DNA from 3 places in the Psychrobacillus sp. FSL K6-4615 genome. Region 3 is predicted to be linked to each of the others. Evidence: riboswitches for the same ligand, from Rfam matches in the RefSeq annotation. Region 3 holds a riboswitch; each other region holds the start of a gene.

Region 1 (3,285 bases), 2.8 Mb from region 3:
GCACGTTCTTCCCCAAACAGCATGGCATTAAGCTCTCTTCTGTTTATCCACAATAACAACGTTCCGATAATAACAAAAGGTAAGGCCATCTGCACAAAGCTCCAACCTCGCATCGACACACTGCCGAGCAACCATCCAATAATTTGACGCAACTCTTCACCAGTTAAAGCAATCATTAACGAAATTACAGATCCCAAAAAGGAACTAAAAATAATTCCTGTTAAAATAATCGTCTCCATTTTCATCCCACGATCTACTAGCTTGGCGAATGAAATAACTAATAGCATTGTCACTAACGCACCAACCATACTAAAGACAGGTAATGTAAATATCCCTAAAAACGGTATGGAAATCCCGAAAAAGAGCGTAGCCACAGCACCGACCGAGGCACCGGACGACACTCCTAATGTATAGGGGTCAGCAAGCGGGTTTTTAAGCAAACTTTGAAATGCAGCACCAGCAATCGCCAAAGATGCACCTACTAAACCAGCTAGTACCACTCGCGGCATACGAATCTTCCAAACGATATTGGTCGCTATCGCATCGGCCCCCGTATCCCATAACGTTTGGATCGGCACCTTCACAGAACCGACCGATACACCAAGCCAAATTGCTAACAAAAGCACAGAAATGGACATGATGTAACCGATCATTGATTTACTCACTAAAAGCCTCCGGATAGATTGCTTTCGCAACTTCTTCTAATCCTTCCACTAGACGTGGACCTTGTCTGCTCGTCGTGTCTTCATTTACTTGTATTACTGCATCATTTTGAATAGCAGTAACTGTATCAAATCCATCACGTTGTTTCACTTGTTCTACAATACCTTCTACGTAATCGTATGTGATAAGCATTACATCTGGGTTACGACTTACAATTTCTTCGGGATCAATTTTTACCCAACCTTCTTGATCATCCATAATATTTGTTGCATTCAACATATTTAATATCTCTTGCATGAACGTTCCATTCCCTGTTGTATAAATTTCTGGAACATCAGAAGTTTCAACAAATACAGTTTTCTTCGATTCTACTTTTTGTACTTTTTGTTGGATATCTTCTACTTTTACTTTCATGTCTTCTACAATTTTTTGGGCTTCTTTAAGTTTCCCAGTAGCTCGACCCATTTCTTCAATAGTTGTATATGTTTCATCAAAATCCTTAGCGTCACTCACCACATACACCAAAACATTCGAATCACGCAGTTGTTGCAGTCCAGCTTCCGCCATTCCTACAATCGATTCATGTGCAAACACAATGTCCGGATCTAACGAAAGGATTTTTTCCACATTGAACTCCATGCCACCGATTTTTTCTTTCTCTAGTGCCTCTTCTGGATAGCTTTCAAAATCGTTTACCCCTATAATTTCCTCATTCAATCCAAGTGCAAATAAAATCTCTGTATTACTAGGAATCATGGAGATGATTTTCTCCGGGGCTGCCTCTAACGTAACTTCTTCTCCAACGGCATCCGTCAATGTCATTGGGAATTCTATATTTTCACTAGCCGCCTGCTCCGCCTCAGTACTTTCTACATTTTTCGTTTCTTCCTGTGCGCATCCAACTAATAAAAACACCGCCATTACGGCGATTAACCATCTTTTTTTCATTTTACATTCCTCCTAATTTAGACAATAAAAAATCTCCCATCCTATGATGAGAGATAAATAGGTATAAACCTGCACGAAGTCACAACGAGCCAGATTTACACCAAACCTATCCTCGTAGGTAACGGGTGCAAAGCATTTAGGCAGGTTTTCTGACTCGCGATATGTTCTATCACTTACAGTGGCGGGACCGTGCTGGACTTTAACCAGCTTCCCTTTTAACTCCAGCAATCCATTGCGAGAGCACCTCTATGCATTAAATTATTCATATTGCTTTGCCTTCATTATACCTTATTTTATATACCTGTCGACTTCGTTTTGAGGAAAGCGTTGTCTGACCTTTTTACTGGTGGATAGTGGGAGACTCTCTCTTACATGACTGCGTTGCTCTCGTATAGACGGAGTTCGCTCTCGTATAGACGGGTCGCTCTCGTAAAGCTTGAAATCTCTCTCGCATCGATCATAGGCTCTCTCGTATAGACGGGTCAATCTCGTATAGGACAGATTCACTCTCGTGTAGGCTTCGATTACTCTCGTAAAGATGCTCATCTCTCTCTTAATAAGTGGTTACTTACGTTCGATTGTTGTTTACTCACTCTCAGCTGAATTTTACTGGCGCTCAAGTTGGAAATACTACTTGCCGTCGTGCCCTGTTTATTTGCTGTTGGAGGCTATGAGGATATTTTCTCCAAATTTACTCTCTTTATTCGAAGCAGAATTATAAAAACCCTCGACCGAAGTCGAGGGTTTGCTATTTACATTTGTTCTGGAGCAGATACACCTAGTAAACGTAAGGCATTTGCAATTGTTTCTCTCGCAGCAGTTACTAGTGCCAGACGAGCTTCTGTTTGAGGAAGATTATCCGCATTTAATACTTTGTCTGCGTTATAGAAGCTATGGAAAGTCGTTGCTAGTTCTTGGATATAGATTGCAATACGGTGAGGTGCACGAAGTTTTGCAGCATCTGCAACTATTTGTGGGAAGTCACCAATTTTTTTAAGTAAGTCTACTTCTTTTTCACTTTGCAACAACTCAAGTGAATCAGTCGATACTTTCATTCCTTGCGTTTCTGCTGATCGTAAAATCGAACAAATACGTGCGTGTGCATATTGAGCGTAGAATACTGGGTTTTCATTGGATTGAGAAACAGCTAAGTCTAAATCGAAATCCATATGTGAGTCACCTGAACGCATACCGAAGAAATAACGTACTGCATCCAGTCCTACTTCTTCTACAAGCTCACGCATGGTAACAGCTTTACCAGTACGTTTACTCATTTTCATTTTTTCGCCGTCTTTATATAATTGAACCATTTGAATAATCGATACTTCTAGTTTTTCACGCTCATATCCAAGTGCTTCAATGGCTGCTTTCATACGTGGAATGTAACCATGGTGGTCTGCTCCCCAAATATTAATCAGTTGATCGAACCCACGAACTAACTTATCTTCATGGTACGCAATATCTGGTAATAAATAAGTGAAAGAACCATCACCTTTAATAAGCACGCGATCCTTATCATCTCCAAATGTCGTCGAACGGAACCATGTAGCTCCTTCTTCTTCAAAAATATGACCATTTGCACGTAACTTATCTAAAGCCACTTCAATTTTGCCGTTCTCATATAAAGAAGTTTCCGAGAACCAGTTATCAAAACCAACACGGAAATCAGCTAAG
Region 2 (3,285 bases), 3.2 Mb from region 3:
ATTTGATATGGACTACTTAGTGAAATAAGAAAAGCACGAATATTGGATAATGATTGTCCTACTACTGGATATTTATGTTGAAATGAAAGATTGTGAACAGGCTCACTTAAATTATATAAAGATTGAAGTTTGAAGGTGTCTAGAAGAACTAAAGAACGGGTAAAGAATACATAGGAAAAGCAATCAGGAGGTAATTTTTAATGAAGAATCATATTGTTGGCGTATACGAAAATGAACAACAAGCGGCTGAAGTTGTGGAAGATTTAAAAGCGAAGGGCTATACAACCGAAGAAATTTCAGTTATTGCTAAAAATATAAATGAAACATCTGAAATCACACAGGAATTAAAACCCTCCACAAAGGATGGAGCAATTGTTGGAGCTGTAACTGGAGGAGCAATTGGAATAGCAGGGGTGATAGCAGGTTTATCCACTATATTAATCCCAGGGTTTGGTGCTATGTTGGCTGCAGGTCCAATTATTACAACAATTGGCGGAGCAGTAGTAGGAGCCAACTCTGGTTCTGGAGGATTAAAACATGCTCTTATGGAAATTGGAGTTCCAGATGATGAAGCTGAACTCTATTCGAATGAAGCGCAGGATGGTAAAATCCTGGTATTTCTTCACCCTAAAGAGTGAGGGTGGATTGAATGGTCGAAAGTAATGTTTGCAAAAATAATATCAAGTGATTTTAGCTAAAAGTAGCTGAATCACTTGATGTATTAGTTCTCCTAGAAAATTGACAGCTTGAATTAGGAGTTGCTCAGTTAAACACAATATGTTAGATTATATAAATGAACTAAACACAATATATAGTATGTTAACGATGAAAAGGTACCTTTATGGTTTAAAAGGGAATTCGGTAAAATGCCGAAGCTGTCCCCGCAACTGTAAGTGTGGACGACTGTTGAATAGCCACTGCGAGTGATCGTGGGAAGGACAACAGAAGGATGAAACACGAGCCAGTAGACCTGCCTTTTCATCGGTAAGCAACACTTTCTTCGGGGGTTGAGAGGTGGGAGCGAAGGCCTCTATCTCGAATGATTGATATGTCTTGTTGTATCCTACACTTTTAATCTTGAGCGATGTCTCAGCCGAAGATGGCTGTGTCATCGCTTTTTTTGTTTTGTGGTTTGGAGGGAAGTGCCACATAACTGTATTCGTTAAAAAATAGGAGGAATTTAAATGACAATCATCTCAAACACAACGAAACAAGAAGTCCTACATAATCTAACAAAAGAATTTGGGGAGGAAAAAATTACTCCTCTTATAAAAACACATGAAAGATGGATGCAAAAACACCCGGAAGGTACAATAGCTGCTTGGTCGAAGTCAATGTCACTAGAAGCATTAAGTTTTCTAGATGAACAAGAAACGTACTGGACCTTTGTAGCAGCAAGAGTTCATTTAGCGCAGGTGTATGAACAAGTAGCTGAGAGAAGAAACACAACTGTGGATGCAGTGTACACAAAGTTTGCTAGTAATGTTCAACTGTTAAGTGATAAAGGTATTTACGATAAACGTCTTAAACAAGCATACTCACTACAAGAACTAGAGCAGCTATCTGAAATCCTCGTACAGGAAAGAGACTACTTATTTACTTATATCGGTCTAAAAACACTATTAGATCGATATGTAGCGAAGGACTTTGATAAAACAATAGTCGAACTGCCTCAGGAACGTTGGCTTATTATTGCAATGACACTGATGAAGGATGAGCAAGAAAATCGTTTAGAGAAAGTAAAAGAATCCTATTGGGCGATGAGCAACCTATATATGACAGTAGCAACACCAACACTATCTAATGCAGGTAAGCCTCATGGACAGCTCTCTAGCTGCTTTATCGATACGGTAGACGATAGCCTTCAAGGAATCTACGATAGCAATACGGACGTTGCAACCCTATCCAAATTCGGTGGGGGTATTGGTGTGTATATGGGCAAAGTGCGTAGCCGTGGATCTTCTATTAGAGGTTTTGTTGGTGCTTCTAGTGGTGTGCTTCCTTGGATTAAACAACTTAATAATACAGCAGTAAGTGTTGATCAGCTTGGGCAACGCCAAGGGGCAGTAGCTGTGTATTTAGATGTTTGGCATAAAGATATATTTACATTTTTAGATTTACGTTTAAATAACGGTGATGAAAGACTACGAGCGCACGATATTTTTACTGGTGTATGTTTGCCCGATTTATTCATGGAAAAAGTCGATGCTAGAGAGGAATGGCATTTATTTGACCCGCATGAAGTTCGTCAGCTTAAAGGCTACTCGCTAGAAGATTATTATGATGAAAAACGTGGCGATGGATCATTCCGCCAAAAGTACGAGGAATGCGTTAGCGATCATCGCTTGTCTCGTGAAACTGTTCCCGCTATCGACTTGATGAAGCGAATTATGCGTTCTCAGCTAGAGACAGGAGTACCGTTTATGTTTTACCGCGATGAAGTCAATCGCAGCAACCCTAACAAGCATGCAGGGATGATTTATAGTAGTAATCTTTGTACGGAAATTTTCCAAAACCAAAGTGCAACTACATTTGAGTCGATTCAAATTGAAGACGATATCATTGTCACTCGTCGTAAACCAGGGGATTTTGTCGTATGTAATCTGTCGTCTATAAACTTAGGGAATGCAGTTCCGGCAGATGTATTAGAAAAGCTTATAAAAATTCAGGTTCGGATGCTCGACAATGTGATTGATCTTAATATGATTCCAGTTCCTCAGGCGGAACGTACAAATTCTAGGTACAGAGGGATTGGGCTTGGGACATTTGGATGGCATCATTTACTTGCACTAAAGAGTATTCGTTGGGAATCGGATGAAGCAGTAGAGCTTGCGGATACACTATACGAAAAAATTGCATACTTAACGATTAAAGCTTCTGCGGAGCTTGCGAAGGAAAAAGGGGCATATCCATTATTTGAAGGGTCAGATTGGCAAACCGGCGTCTATTTTGAAAATCGTCAATACGATAGTAAAGATTGGAATGAATTACGGGATATTGTAGGGGAAAGTGGGATACGGAACGGATATTTAATGGCAGTTGCTCCGAACTCTTCAACATCGATCATAGCTGGAAGTACTGCAAGCATAGATCCTATATTCCAGAAGTCATACTCGGAAGAGAAGAAGGATTATAAAATTCCGGTCACTGTACCAGATTTGAATTCTGAGACTACATGGTATTACAAATCAGCGTATTTCATCGATCAGCATTGGACGCTTAAACAAAACGCTGCACGCGGGCGTCATATCGACCAAGGAGTTTCATTAAACCTATATGTGCAAA
Region 3 (3,285 bases):
AGAATAAAATGAAAGAGTTAACAGAAGAAATAAAGAGATTCCGGGACGAACGAGGTTGGGGAGGAAATCACGATGCTCGTAGTCTTGCTATTTCAGTATCATTAGAAGCAAGTGAGTTATTAGAGCATTTTCAATGGGTTACTGCAGAGGATGCGATAAAAAAAGACAAGCAGGCAATTGCTGACGAAGCAGCAGATGTATTTATTTATCTTTTGCAATTTGCTGATGTGCTCGGAATTGATTTAATAGAGGCTGCACAGCAAAAAATGAAGAAAAATGCTTTGAAATATCCATTACCTGAAGTGGATTAACAAAGGCATATTAACAAATCCCTTCGATCAACACTGTACTTACAAGTGAAAAACGTTGACTCTTTATCGGTCAACGTTTTTTTGTTGAAACCATTGAAAAAATGACATTAATAATAGCGCAGTAATAGCCCCAGTTGTATCCAACAAGACATCTTGAAGAGAAGCTGTACGGCCACTTGTGAAAGATTGTCGAAATTCATCGGCAACAGCAAGAAGCATAGTGATCACAACTGTTGTAATTTTACGATACTTAAATGGAGGTAACGCAATATAAATGGCTAAAGCAATGATTCCAAAATAAACAAAATGGGTACCTTTTCTTATCAAAAATTCTACAAAAGCATAGTAGCCACGCTCTTCCACAGAAACGAGAATGCCCCAGTATGGAACTTGAAAAATACGAAGAAAAGATTCTAATGGTTTGCTAGGAAGCCATGCTTTTAAGACATCCTGCATAGATTGCTGTTCAGCTGGCTGCCCTGATGCCAAAAATACAATAACAAGTAATATTAAAAGCGGGATAAGTTTTTTCATATACTGACATTAGCACAAAACTGGTGAATTTACATGCGTGAAAATTATTGTGCATGCTAGGGAGATGGCTATGGTAAACTAATTGTAAGTGAATAATTTTCGTAGGGAAAAGGTGCTAACTTGTTAGCTTAATTTGGGAATTCGGTTAAAATCCGAAGCTGTTTCCGCAACTGTAAATGCTGATGAAATAAGAAAAATGCCACTGTTGACTAGTCAATGGGAAGGTTCTTAGAGTAAATTGATGCATAAGCCAGGAGACCAGCCTTTTCTTGAACGTATAGATACTCTTCGGAAGTTAAGGGATTGTACGGCACGTTTCTATTTTTCTGTTTTTTTATCGTTAAATAGGTATCACGCCGCCCTTATTTGGGTGGCGTTTTTTTTGTGCTGTTAACTAACAAAGTATTATATGCTTGAAAATTCACCAATAAAAGGAAAGGAGGAGAAGTAATGAAAAAAGATATTCGCTATATTTGCTATCCATTTATGCGTGAAACACCTTCTACTGTAGATTTTGAAATCCGTACAGATTCGTTGACTACTCGTATTGGACTAGCAGCTTCTTTAACAAAGGATATACCAAAGATTTACGAGGATCTGATGTATTTGGCACCAATGGCTTACCATTTAAACGGGTCTGTTCGAGGGAAGATAGCCATTACAGAAGGCGATTTACAAGTTCTAAGTGATATGTACGATTTCTATGTAGAGGAAGTAAAAGGTAGAGTAGATATATTTGTACTACCACAGGGTACGACTGCAGCTTGTGAATTACATGTTTGTAGAAGTGAAGCAAAAAAGTCAGTTAGAGCTCTTCATAAAGTTTCGTTAGAAAGAGAAATTCCTGAGATTTTGTTTGACTATGCACAGTTATTAGCAAATGTGTTGTTTGCGATGGCAGTTTATGTGAACAAACATCATGGAGTGGAAGAAATTCAATTTGTCAGTAAATCATATCCAATGAGAAAAAAGAAACAACTGGAGGAATAATACTATGAAGAAAAATTATTTATTTAATTGGTTGTCGGTGCTGCTATTTTCATTCTTGCTTGTAGGGTGTTCTGCGGAAGAGAAGACAACTGTGGAAAAACAAGAGGAAGTAGTAGATGAAGTAAAAGAATATACAGTAACTGATGATGTAGGAAATGAAATTACATTCGAAGAAGTACCCGAAACGATTGTTTCTCTTCAACCGAGCAATACGGAGATTCTTTTTGCTTTAGGTGTAGGCGATAAAATTGTAGGAGCAACAGATTATGATACATATCCTGCAGAAGCACTCGAAATAGAGCGAGTATCTGATTCAGTTGCATTTAATGCGGAAAGAATTACAGAACTGAACCCAGATGTAGTAATAGCGTATACAATTGGCCAAGAAGAAGCACTGCAACTTCTGGAAGATACCGGATTAAAAGTCTTTGTAATTGAGTCTGCAACTTCTTTTGAAGATGTATACGGAGATATCGAGCAGTTGGCTACCGTAATGGGTATTGAAGAAAAAGGACAAGAAGTTATTTCTTCTATTCAGGATACTATTCAAGGAGTTCAAGAAAGAGTTAAATCTGCTACCCCATTAAAAAAGGTATATTATGAAATTAGCCCATCTCCAGATATTTATACAACTGGTAATAAAACATTCCAACAAGAAATTTTAGCAGCAGCATCGGTCGACAATGTATTTAGCGATCAAGAAGGTTGGATCAGTGTGTCAGAGGAAGATGTTACGGTCAAAAACCCAGAAATTATTTTAACAACTGCAAATTATTTAGATGATGCACCTGGAGAGATTAAATCTCGTGCAGGGTGGGACAAAATACAAGCCGTACAAAACGATTCAGTCTTTTTAGTAGATGGTGACGTTATTTCTCGACCAGGTCCTCGTATTGGTGAAGCAGTGGAATTGATTGCTAAAACAGTGTATCCAGAATTATTTCAATAAACTTAAAGCCTCGTCCTAATTTAGGATGAGGCTTTTTGGGTTTTATATTGAAAAAAGTAAACTGCTACATGACTCACCAAGTAGTACTTGTGCTCTGCAGATCGTTCCTATTATTTAATCGGTATCCAAATTTCTGAATAGCAATTTTCGCTGGAAGGATCATCATCGGAATACACTTCTAGCTCCGGTGTCCCTGCGGGTTCATATGGATTAGAGGGGAACCACTCCGCATATATTTGTTTCCAGGTATTTTGCATAGCATCTGGCATCGGACCGTGCACCTCAAATACAACCCATTTAGAAGCAGGGATTGTAATAGCTGATAAGTTTTCCGGTACTTCACCTACATAATCTGTTGCAATCCAATAATCAATTAAGCTATTCTCTCGATAAGCTGCGTCTGCAACACAAACACCGAGTACACCCTCAATGTCTCCGTTGTTTAATTGAAATAATAAATCATTTGTTCCATCTGCATGTACATCATTCCAAAACAAAGGA

What was found. A riboswitch is a leader RNA that binds a small molecule or an ion and turns the genes downstream of it on or off. The one in region 3 is predicted to bind cobalamin.
Region 1: it holds a riboswitch for cobalamin, as region 3 does, so the genes downstream of both, MKX53_RS02890 (ABC transporter substrate-binding protein) here and MKX53_RS16840 (hypothetical protein) in region 3, are expected to answer to the same signal.
Region 2: it holds a riboswitch for cobalamin, as region 3 does, so the genes downstream of both, MKX53_RS01070 (ribonucleoside-diphosphate reductase subunit alpha) here and MKX53_RS16840 (hypothetical protein) in region 3, are expected to answer to the same signal.

Annotation. Positions count from the first base shown of each region.
Region 1 covers NZ_JBBOYQ010000001.1:587,053-590,337, reverse strand. The annotation lists gene MKX53_RS02895 (FecCD family ABC transporter permease) at 1-653, opposite strand, end outside; gene MKX53_RS02890 (ABC transporter substrate-binding protein) at 658-1,611, opposite strand; cobalamin riboswitch at 1,734-1,874, opposite strand; gene argS (arginine--tRNA ligase) at 2,364-3,285, opposite strand, start outside.
Region 2 covers NZ_JBBOYQ010000001.1:205,861-209,145, forward strand. The annotation lists gene MKX53_RS01065 (general stress protein) at 201-638, shown strand; cobalamin riboswitch at 815-992, shown strand; gene MKX53_RS01070 (ribonucleoside-diphosphate reductase subunit alpha) at 1,185-3,285, shown strand, end outside.
Region 3 covers NZ_JBBOYQ010000001.1:3,364,305-3,367,589, reverse strand. The annotation lists gene MKX53_RS16855 (class I SAM-dependent methyltransferase) at 1-7, shown strand, start outside; gene MKX53_RS16850 (nucleotide pyrophosphohydrolase) at 9-311, shown strand; gene MKX53_RS16845 (VanZ family protein) at 375-845, opposite strand; cobalamin riboswitch at 939-1,126, shown strand; gene MKX53_RS16840 (hypothetical protein) at 1,296-1,835, shown strand; gene MKX53_RS16835 (ABC transporter substrate-binding protein) at 1,840-2,784, shown strand; gene MKX53_RS16830 (AraC family transcriptional regulator) at 2,895-3,285, opposite strand, start outside.